2 regions of the Mycobacterium montefiorense genome follow, and region 2 is predicted to be linked to the other one. Evidence: riboswitches for the same ligand, from Rfam matches in the RefSeq annotation. Region 2 holds a riboswitch; the other holds the start of a gene.
The links. A riboswitch is a leader RNA that binds a small molecule or an ion and turns the genes downstream of it on or off. The one in region 2 is predicted to bind cobalamin.
Positions count from the first base shown of each region.

Region 1: it holds a riboswitch for cobalamin, as region 2 does, so the genes downstream of both, metE (5-methyltetrahydropteroyltriglutamate--homocysteine S-methyltransferase) here and H7K34_RS16025 ((2Fe-2S)-binding protein) in region 2, are expected to answer to the same signal.

Region 1 is NZ_JACKVL010000007.1:161,412-166,436, forward strand. Features, by position in the region: gene H7K34_RS05415 (DUF3556 domain-containing protein) at 1-829, shown strand, start outside; gene metE (5-methyltetrahydropteroyltriglutamate--homocysteine S-methyltransferase) at 835-3,105, opposite strand; cobalamin riboswitch at 3,244-3,493, opposite strand; gene H7K34_RS05425 (NAD(P)H-binding protein) at 3,496-4,137, opposite strand; gene H7K34_RS05430 (TetR/AcrR family transcriptional regulator) at 4,177-4,737, opposite strand; gene H7K34_RS05435 (TrpB-like pyridoxal phosphate-dependent enzyme) at 4,817-5,025, opposite strand, start outside.
Region 2 is NZ_JACKVL010000013.1:567,729-572,753, reverse strand. Features, by position in the region: gene miaB (tRNA (N6-isopentenyl adenosine(37)-C2)-methylthiotransferase MiaB) at 1-767, opposite strand, end outside; gene recX (recombination regulator RecX) at 812-1,333, opposite strand; gene recA (recombinase RecA) at 1,299-2,339, opposite strand; cobalamin riboswitch at 2,501-2,634, shown strand; gene H7K34_RS16025 ((2Fe-2S)-binding protein) at 2,677-3,354, shown strand; gene H7K34_RS16020 (DUF3046 domain-containing protein) at 3,369-3,563, opposite strand; gene H7K34_RS16015 (glycosyltransferase) at 3,587-4,753, opposite strand; gene H7K34_RS16010 (limonene-1,2-epoxide hydrolase) at 4,804-5,025, shown strand, end outside.

The DNA.
Region 1 (5,025 bases), on a different contig from region 2:
CATTGCGCTATTCGTCGGGCACGGCGGCTGGTGGACCGCGGTTCCCGCGGCAATCATGGTGCTCTTCCACTTCGGCATCCTGTCGGCCATCCCGATGGGGGTGCCGCTGGAGTGGAACGTGTTCATGATCTTCGGCGTGTTCGCGCTGTTTGTCGGCCACGCTCACACCGGGCTGGCCGACCTGAAAAACCCTGTCCCGGTGGGGATTTTCATCGCGTTCATTGCCGGGATCGTGATCGCGGGCAACCTGTTTCCGCGCAAGATCTCGTTCCTGCCCGGCATGCGGTACTACGCCGGCAATTGGGACACCACGCTGTGGTGCATCAAGGGATCAGCGGATAAGAAGATCAACCACAACATCGTCTCGATCGCCAGCATGCCCGCTGCCCAGCTGGAGAAGGTGTACGGCAAAGAGCGCGCCCAGATCCCGATGTATCTCGGATATGCGTTCCGCGCCATGAACACTCACGGCCGCGCGCTGTTCACACTCGCGCATCGCGCGATGGCCGACGGCAACGAGGACGACTACGTCATCACCGACGGGGAGCGGATCTGCAGCACCGCGATCGGATGGAATTTCGGCGACGGCCATATGCACAACGAGCAGTTGATCGCCGCGATGCAGCAGCGCTGCGGCTTCCTGCCTGGCGAAGTGCGGGTCGTGCTACTCGACGCTCAGCCGATCCACCGCCAGACCCAGTCCTATCGGCTGGTGGACGCCGCGACAGGCGAGTTCGAGCGCGGCATCGTCAAAGTCTCGGACATGGTCACCCGGCAGCCCTGGGCCGACGATGTGCCGGTCCAGGTGCTGTCCGAGCAAGCGGAGTAAACCGCTTAGACCCCCGCGCGGACTTCCTGCGCGGCGGCAACCATGTTCTGCAGCGAGGCGTTCACCTCGTCGGTGTTGCGCGTCTTCAACCCGCAGTCGGGGTTGACCCACAGCCGCTCCGCCGGAACGGCCCGCAGCGCCGCCCGCAGCGACTCGGCCATCTCGCCGGTGCTCGGCACCCGCGGCGAGTGGATGTCGTAGACGCCCGGGCCAACACTGTTGGCGAAGCCGACCGAGTTCAGGTCGTCCAGCACCTCCATGTGTGAGCGAGCCGCCTCGATCGACGTGACATCGGCGTCCAGGTCCGCGATGGCTCCGATCACCTCGCCGAACTCCGAATAGCACAGGTGCGTGTGGATCTGGGTCGAGTCATCGACGCCGGAAGTGGCCAGCCGGAACGACCCGACCGCCCAGCTCAGGTACTCGTCCTGATCAGCGCGACGCAGTGGCAGCAGCTCGCGCAGTGCGGGCTCGTCGACCTGGATCACCGCGATGCCGGCGGACTGCAGATCCACCGTCTCGTCGCGGATGTCCAGCGCCACCTGGTTGGCGGTGTCGGCCAACGGCTGGTCGTCGCGGACGAACGACCAGGCCAGGATCGTGACCGGGCCGGTCAGCATGCCCTTGACCGGCTTTTCGGTCAGGGACTGCGCGTACTTGGCCCATTCCACCGTCATCGGCTGCTCGCGGATCACGTCACCGAAAAGGACCGGCGGCCGCACGCAGCGGCTGCCGTAGGACTGCACCCAGCCGTTCTTGGTGGCGAAGAATCCGTCCAGCTGCTCGGCGAAGTACTGCACCATGTCGTTGCGCTCCGGCTCGCCGTGCACCAGCACATCGATGCCGAGGCCTTCCTGCAGCTTGATGACGTCGGAGATCTCCTGCTTCATCCTGCGGTCGTATTCGGCCTCGTCGATCTCACCGGCGACCAGCGCGGCGCGGGCCTTGCGGATCTCTACGGTCTGCGGGAACGAGCCGATCGTGGTGGTCGGCAGCGGCGGCAGGTGCAGCCGCTCTTCCTGGCTGGTGCGCCGCTGCGCGGCGTCGCCGCGGTGCGTACCGGACGTCACGATCGAGTCGATGCGAGCCCGGAGCTTGTCATTGTGCAGCCGCGGATCCTTCTTCCGGGAGGCCGCCGCGGCGTTGGAGGCCTCGATCTCCTCGGCGACCGCGTCGCGGCCCTCATGCAGCGCTCGGGACAGCGCCACCACCTCGGCGACCTTCTCCTGACCGAACGCCAGCCAACTGCGCAGCGCGTCGTCGAGGCCGGTCTCCGGTTCCAGCGAGTACGGCACGTGCAGCGTCGAGCACGACGTCGAGACGGCGACGTTGGCCGCCGAACCCAGTAGCGTCGCCAGCTTGCTCAGCGCCGCCTGCAAATCGGTGCGCCAGATGTTGCGTCCATCGACGACACCGGCCACCAGTGTCTTGTTGGCCAGCTCGGGCACCGCGGCGATCGCGGTGTCGGCACCGTAAACCAGGTCGACGCCGATCGCCTCGACGGGTGTGCGGGCCAGCGCTCCCAATGAGTCGCCGGGATCACCGAAGTAGGTGGCGACGTAAATGGCGGGCCGGTTGCTCACCTTGCCCAGCGCGTTGTACACGGCTTTGGCCAGCGCGGGGGCATCGGGGGAGATGTCGGTGACCAGAGCCGGCTCGTCGATCTGTACCCACTGCGCGCCGTTGTCGGCCAGCAGCGACAGCAGCTCGGAGTAAATCGGTAGCAGCTCCTGCAGCCGCTCGATCGGCGCGCCGCCACCGTTGACGCCCTTGCTCAGCAACAGGAAGGTGACCGGGCCGATCACGACTGGACGCGCTGGAATTCCCTGCCCTTGAGCCTCTTTGAGCTCGGAGAGCACCTTGTCCGGATTCAGCGAGAACTTCGTCGCAGGCTCGATCTCGGGAACGATGTAGTGGTAGTTGGTGTCGAACCACTTGGTCATTTCCAGCGGCGCGACGTCTTTGTTGCCGCGCGCCGCGGCGAAGTAGCGGTCCAGCTCGTCGGGAACCTGCGCGGCGCGAGCCGGCAATGCGCCCAGCATGACCGCGGTGTCGAGCATCTGGTCGTAGTAGGAGAAGGTGTTCACCGGCACCGAGTCCAGGCCCGCGTCGGCCAGGCGCTTCCAGGTGTCGCGCCGCAAGGTGGCGGCAATGTTTTCGAGGTCGGCTCGGCTGGTGCGTCCTGCCCAGTAGCCCTCGGTCGCGCGTTTGAGTTCCCGTTTCGGGCCGATGCGCGGAGAGCCGACAACTGTCGCTGTGAATGCTTGAGGGGTCACGATATTCGTCCTTCAATCGGCGTGGAGGTCACCGCCGGCGGACATGCAGCCGATCCGGTAGCGGTGCGCACCCTGTGCACGTATCGCAACGGCTGCAGCCTAGCGCCCATTCCACGAGGCGATGAGCCGCCGGGCGCGGCGCGCCCGGCACAGCTGGCAGGTCTCCGGACTTGCAGGCGCGCACCGGGTGGTGCTCCTAGTGGCCGTCGCTTCCCAGTCGTAAGACCAGTGCTTGCCAGAAACTCTGACGGCGGTCGTTCCTGCATACCGTTGCGGGACAGTCCCGGATTCTCACCGGGTTCCCTCTTACGAAGCGTTACTCACGTTGCTTCGTTCGATGCCGGCGCCGCGGGTGCGGCGCAAGCAGACCAGCTGCGAGGAGTAGTTTAGTCAGCCCGCCAACGCCACTGCGATCGGGATGTCCCCGTTGTTGAATTCGATGGTCCGCCGCAGGGTCGAATCGTTGGCAAGGGCGGCAGCCACCACGAGCGCGACATCGGCGCGGGATACCTCGCCCTTGCCCTGGCCGGCGACGATGCGACCGGTCGCCGGCTCCAGGGTGAGCCTGCCGGGACCCAACACCGTCCAGTCCAGTTCGCTGGCCCGCAAGTGGGCATCGGCGGCGGCCTTGGCCTCCGCGTAGGCGAAGAACGGATCGCCCTGCGGCACGCCGTGATCCGGCCCCGCGCCGAAGTACGACACCATCACGAACCGGTTGATGCCCGCCTGCCCGGCGGCGTCGATCACCCGGATTGCGGCATCACGGTCGACGGCATACGTTCGCGCCGGATCGCCGCCGCCCGCTCCGGCCGCGAAGACGACGGCGTCGTGCCCGGTCAACAGATCGGCCAGGGCATTCGTATCGAGCTGCTCGATGTCGGCCACCACCGGTTTGGCGCCGGTGGCGGCGACCTCGTCGGAATGGTCGGGATTGCGGAAGACCGAACTGACCTCGTCGCCGCGTTCGGTCAGGATGCGGGCGAGCTGCAGCGCAACCTTGCCGTGGCCGCCGATGACGAGGATTCGAGCCATACCCCGACCGTACGCGTCAGAACCCCCGCGGCGGCCCGGTCAGCTGCTCCGCAGTCCCTCGATTGCGAGGCCCATTATCCGTTTGGCTTGCCGCTTTCCCTCTGCTCCGTCTGCGACCCGCCACAGAAAACCCATCAGCAGCAGAACATCTGCGGGATCGAGGTCCGGCCGAAGGGACCCGTCGGTAATGCAGGCATCGACCAGCTGGCCGACTGCAGCGACAACCGGGGTATACGTTTCGTCGATCGCGTCCTGTAGCGCTGCACTGTGCAGTGCGTCGCCCAGACCGTGTTTGAGGCGAACGTAATCTGCCAATTTCTGGAACCACAAACGCAACGCATCCAACGGCGGGTGAGCCTGCAGCAACTTGGGCACCGAACCCACAAGTCGCTGGACGTCGTGACGGTATACCGCGAGGATCAACGCTTCCCGGGTGGGGAAATGGCGATACAGCGTTCCCGCACCGACGCCTGCTCGTTTGGCGATCTCATTGAGCGAGGTCGTTCCCGACGCGGCGAAGGCGTCGTGCGCAACTTCAATGATGTGCTCTCGATTGCGCAGGGCGTCGGCGCGGATCCCGGCGACAGCGTCGTCTGCCACGGACCGATACCTCCTTGGTCAAGGACACTCTCTGTTGCAGACCGAGCATAGGTGGAGACCGTCTCGGGTAAGACCGCAATCAGTCGTCGGACAGCCGGTCGTGGAAGTAATCGTCATAGGCCGCCAAGTCGAGTAGGCCATGCCCCGAGTAGTTGAACAAGATGACGGGTTCCTGCTGCGCGCGCCGCGCTGCCAGCGCTGCTTCGATCACGCCTTTGATGGCGTGCGCGGTCTCCGGTGCCGGGACCATGCCCTCGGTGCGTGCGAACCTCACGGCGGCTTCGAGCA
Region 2 (5,025 bases):
CGCACGCGTTCCAGCCCGTCGATAGCTCCGCAGGCCCGCAGCAGCTCGGCGAACGCGCCGCGGTTGCGGGGCAATGCCGGGTCGGCGAACGATACACCGTAGGCGTTGACGTTCTGGCCCAGCAGGGTGACTTCCAGTACCCCGTCGTCCACCAGCGATTCAACCTCGGCCAGGATATCGGCCGGGCTGCGGTCGACCTCCTTGCCGCGCAGCGACGGGACGATGCAGAACGTGCAGCTGTTGTTGCAGCCGACGGAGATGGAAACCCAGGCAGCGTAGGCGGATTCGCGAGCGCTCGGCAGCGACGACGGAAACTCCTGCAGCGCCTCGACGATTTCCACCTGGGCGACTTTGTTGTGCCGGGCCCGGTCCAGCAGCGTGGGCAGCGACCCGATGTTGTGCGTACCGAACACGACGTCGACCCATGGGGCCTTGCGTAACAAGGAGTCTCGGTCCTTTTGGGCCAGACAGCCACCCACGGCGATCTGCATGTCCGGGTTGTCGCGTTTGCGCGGGGCCAGGTGGCTGATGTTGCCGTACAGCTTGTTGTCGGCGTTTTCGCGCACCGCGCAGGTGTTGAAGACCACCACGTCCGCGTCGGCGCCCTCGGCGGCGCGGATGTAACCGGCCGCCTCGAGCAGGCCCGCGAGCCGCTCGGAGTCGTGGACGTTCATTTGGCAGCCATAAGTGCGAACTTGATAGGTGCGCGCCGACCCAGCCACGGCCCCGGAGAGGCTCGCGGCGTCTGGCGCCACTGTCGAAGTCACGGGGCCATGCTACGGCGACCGGGGCCGAGGGCATTAACCCGCAGCTAGACCCGGCGGCGTTCTCGTTCGGCGTTCAGCTCGGCGAGGACGACCTCGCAGGCCAGGTTCTGGCTATAGCCACGGCGCGCCAGCATCCCCACCAGCCGTCGAGTGATCCGCGCGTCGTCCCCGCTCAGCGTCTCCCGTCGTAGCTTGGCCTGTACCAGTTCTTCGGCCCGGCCTCGCTCTGCACCGGCGTCGATCCCGGCCAGCACCGTGGTGATGACCTCTTTGTCGACACCTTTGGTGTGCAGCTCGGCGGCCAAGGCGTGCTTGCTCTTTCCCACCCTGGCGTGCCGGGACTGCACCCACTGTTCGGCGAAGTCCCGGTCATTCACCAACCCGACAGCGGCCAGCCGATCGAGCACCCGGGCACTGACGTCGCCGGGGTATCCGCGTTTCGCGAGCTGGCCGGACAACTCGGCCCTGGTGCGCGCCCTCGCGGTGAGCAGGCGCAGGCACAACGCCCGCGCCTGCTCTTCGCGGGCAGGCTCAGAAATCGACGGGGGCGGGGAGGACGTCGTCATCGGTCACCACCGCACCGATGCCCATCTTTTCCTTGATCTTCTTCTCGATCTCGTTGGCGATATCGCCGTTCTCCATCAAGAAGTTGCGGACGTTCTCCTTACCCTGGCCGAGCTGTTCGCCCTCGTAGGTGAACCAGGAACCGGACTTGCGGACGAAGCCCTGGTCCACGCCCATGTCGATCAGCGAGCCTTCCCGGCTGATGCCCCGACCGTAGAGAATGTCGAACTCGGCCTGCTTGAACGGCGGTGCCACCTTGTTCTTGACCACCTTGACCCTGGTGCGGTTACCGACCGCGTCGGTGCCGTCCTTGAGCGTCTCGATCCGGCGCACATCCAGGCGCACCGATGCGTAGAACTTCAAGGCCTTTCCACCCGTGGTGGTTTCCGGACTGCCGAACATCACCCCGATCTTCTCGCGGAGCTGGTTGATGAAGATCGCCGTGGTTCCCGAATTATTCAGCGCGCCAGTCATTTTCCGCAACGCCTGACTCATCAGCCGGGCTTGCAGCCCGACGTGGCTGTCACCCATCTCGCCTTCCAGTTCCGCACGCGGCACCAGCGCGGCCACCGAGTCGATGACCAGGATGTCGAGTGCGCCGGAGCGGATCAGCATGTCGGCGATCTCAAGGGCCTGCTCACCGGTGTCGGGCTGGCTGACCAGCAGGGAATCGGTGTCGACGCCGAGCTTCTTGGCGTAGTCCGGGTCCAGGGCGTGCTCGGCGTCAATGAACGCCGCGACGCCGCCGGCGGCCTGAGCGTTGGCCACCGCGTGCAGGGCGACGGTGGTCTTACCCGAGGACTCCGGGCCGTAGATCTCCACGACCCGGCCGCGCGGCAGGCCGCCGATGCCCAAGGCCACGTCCAGCGCGATGGATCCAGTCGGAATGATCGAGATCGGTTGACGTGTCTCTTCGCCGAGACGCATCACCGAGCCTTTGCCGTAGCTCTTCTCGATCTGGGCCATCGCCAGCTCGAGAGCCTTCTCGCGGTCGGGGGCTTGCGCCATGGTGCCTCTCCTATAGTCGATGTGTTCGATGACCGGTTTCGGTCGGTTGGGCGAGACATTAGAGATGGCCACCGACAAGTCGACATCTCCGAACGATCACCACAGTAGCCGAACACCTGTTCGATTCAAGTTCGACACGCCGCGCGTGTGGCAACATCGGCTACCGAAAGGGCGTCGACGGGCCTGCAGGAAAAAGCTGAGGAAACCGGTGCGAATCCGGTGCGGTCCCGCCACTGTGATCGGGCGTCGCATTGCGACCCGAGAGCCAGATACTCACCGTCGGCGCTTCCTCACTAGACGCTGGGGCGGACCTCCCCAGAGAGGGTGGCGCGCACGCATGGATATCTCCTGCGAGCTTGCCCAAATATCTTCCTACAAAGGATTTTTCGCGCTCACGGTGGGCGGCACCGGAGCAGGGTGGCATCCGGTCCGACAGGACTACGCCGACGGCTTCACCGGTTTGATCGACACCACCGCGCAGCACTACCACACGACTGACCTACGGATCGGCGCCTCGCTGGTTCATCTCGGCCATGCCACCCGGCTGTGGTCACCGGTGCTGGCATGCGCTTTGGCCCACGACGTTGTTCCAGACCTCGACGACCTGCAACGTGCCGACGACGGGGCGCCGCTGCGCATGCCCGAACCCATCGGAACAGCGGTGCCGGAAATCTCCGCGGAGTTGTTGTACGGCGTTGTGGTGCAACAACATATGCAGCCGTTCGAGGCAGGTCTGCGGGTCAAGCTGGCGCCTGTCCTGCTGGCAGGCAATATCGCGTCCGCACTCGTCGGCGCGTCGCGGGCGCTGCTCGTGGCCCGGCCCGACCTGCGCGCACGGATTGTCGAGATCACCGGTTCCCTGCTGGACACCGGCGTGCTGTCCGGATCCGGTGCTATCAGCGGCTCGCATCTGGGCTTCAAGCGCAACAGCTGCTGCCTGTTCTATCGCCTCCCGGGGCGAGCAGTGTGCGGCGACTGCGTCTTTCGCCAGGCACCACGATCAAGCCGGAGATGAGTATGCGAAAAAGCTCACCACTGCTCGCGGGGCACATCGAAGTCGACGCACAACGCCCGCCAGACATCGCGAGGTTCGACGCCGTCTTCGATCGCCTGCGACGCGGTTCGGCCGTCAAAACCGGGCAGCACGTGGTCTACCAGCACCGAAGCGCCGTACGCGGTGCCGAACCGCAGCACCACCCGCTCGTTGAACTCCGTCAGCCGCACGCCAGCCAACATACCGATCGCAGTCATCCCGCGAGCGCCAGCGCTCGGTGGCATATCCGCACCGGGTCGGCGACGCGGTGGATGCCGGCCGCGGCCGTGCGTGCGGCCTCGCGGTAGCGGGGTGCCGACAACACTTCGCTGACCGCCTGGACCAACGCGTCGGCCGTCAACGGCCGGATCAGCCGCGCGCTCCCCTGGCGCATCACCCGATTGGCGATCTCCCACTGGTCGCCGCCGCCGGGCACCACCACCAGCGGCACCCCGGCCAGCAGCGTTTTGGCCACCATTCCATGGCCGCCGCCACAGATCACCACATCGGCATGCGCCAACAGCTCGTCCTGGCGTCCCAGCCCGACCACCGCCCACGACGGCACCGTCAGCTCCGGTCCGTCCAGCCGCGACACCAACAGACGCGATCCCGCCGGCAGCGTCTCGCCCGGCGTCAAGCACGCCAGCGCAACCTCGGCGAGACCCTCGGTGCCGATCAATGCGGTCGACGGCGCGACCACAACCACCGGCCCCGAGCCGGCCGGGACCTCGAGGATCTGATCGGTCGGCTCGAAGTGCAGCGGCCCGACCACGACGGCCTCGGCCGGCCAGTCCGGCCGGGAAACCTCCAGCGCGGGCAGTGTGGCGATCAGCCGCCGCAGCGGCCCCCGATCGCGCGCCGGCAACCCGATCTCGACGCGGGATCTCTCACGTTGCTGCTGGCCCGCGCGCACGGAACGCGCCGTCATCGCCCGCATCGCGGCATCACGCAGCCGGCCGCGAATGCCGGTCGCCGGGGCTAGCCCGCTGCCGATCGGCGGCAACCCCTTCGACGGCAGATACAGCGGATGCGGGTTCAGCTCGATCCACGGGATGTCCAGTAGCTCGGCGGCCATGCCGCCGCCGGCGGTGATCACGTCGGACACCACCAGGTCGGGTGCCAGGTCGCGCAGCGCCGGCACGTTGAGCACCGCCATCCGCGCCGCGCGCCGGTGGATTCGGGCCCCGGCGTCGAGGTCTTCATCGGTCGCCGCGAGCCCGTCGAGTGCGACAGCCGCGATGCCCACGTCGCGGGCGGCTTGGATCCATTCCTCGCCGGTGAACAGGGTGGCTTCGTCGCCCGCGTCCCGGAAACGCTGACACAGCGCGATCGCGGGAAACGCGTGCCCAGGATCCGGCCCGGCGACCACGGCGACTCGCACCGCCTTACCCTGCCACAGCGGCCGACCGGCACGCGCCCTACGCTGGCACCATGACCGAGCTGACCGGAACAGCCGTCGCGAACACGCGCACGGTCGAGACTTTTCTGAACGCCTTAATGGATGCGGACTACGAAACCGCGGATGCCTCATTGGACGACAACCTCGTCTACGAGAACGTCGGATTGCCGACCATCCACGGCCGTGCCCGGGCCATGAAGCTGTTCCGCCGAATGGACGGCCGCGCCGGATTCGAAGTCAAGATCCATCGCGTC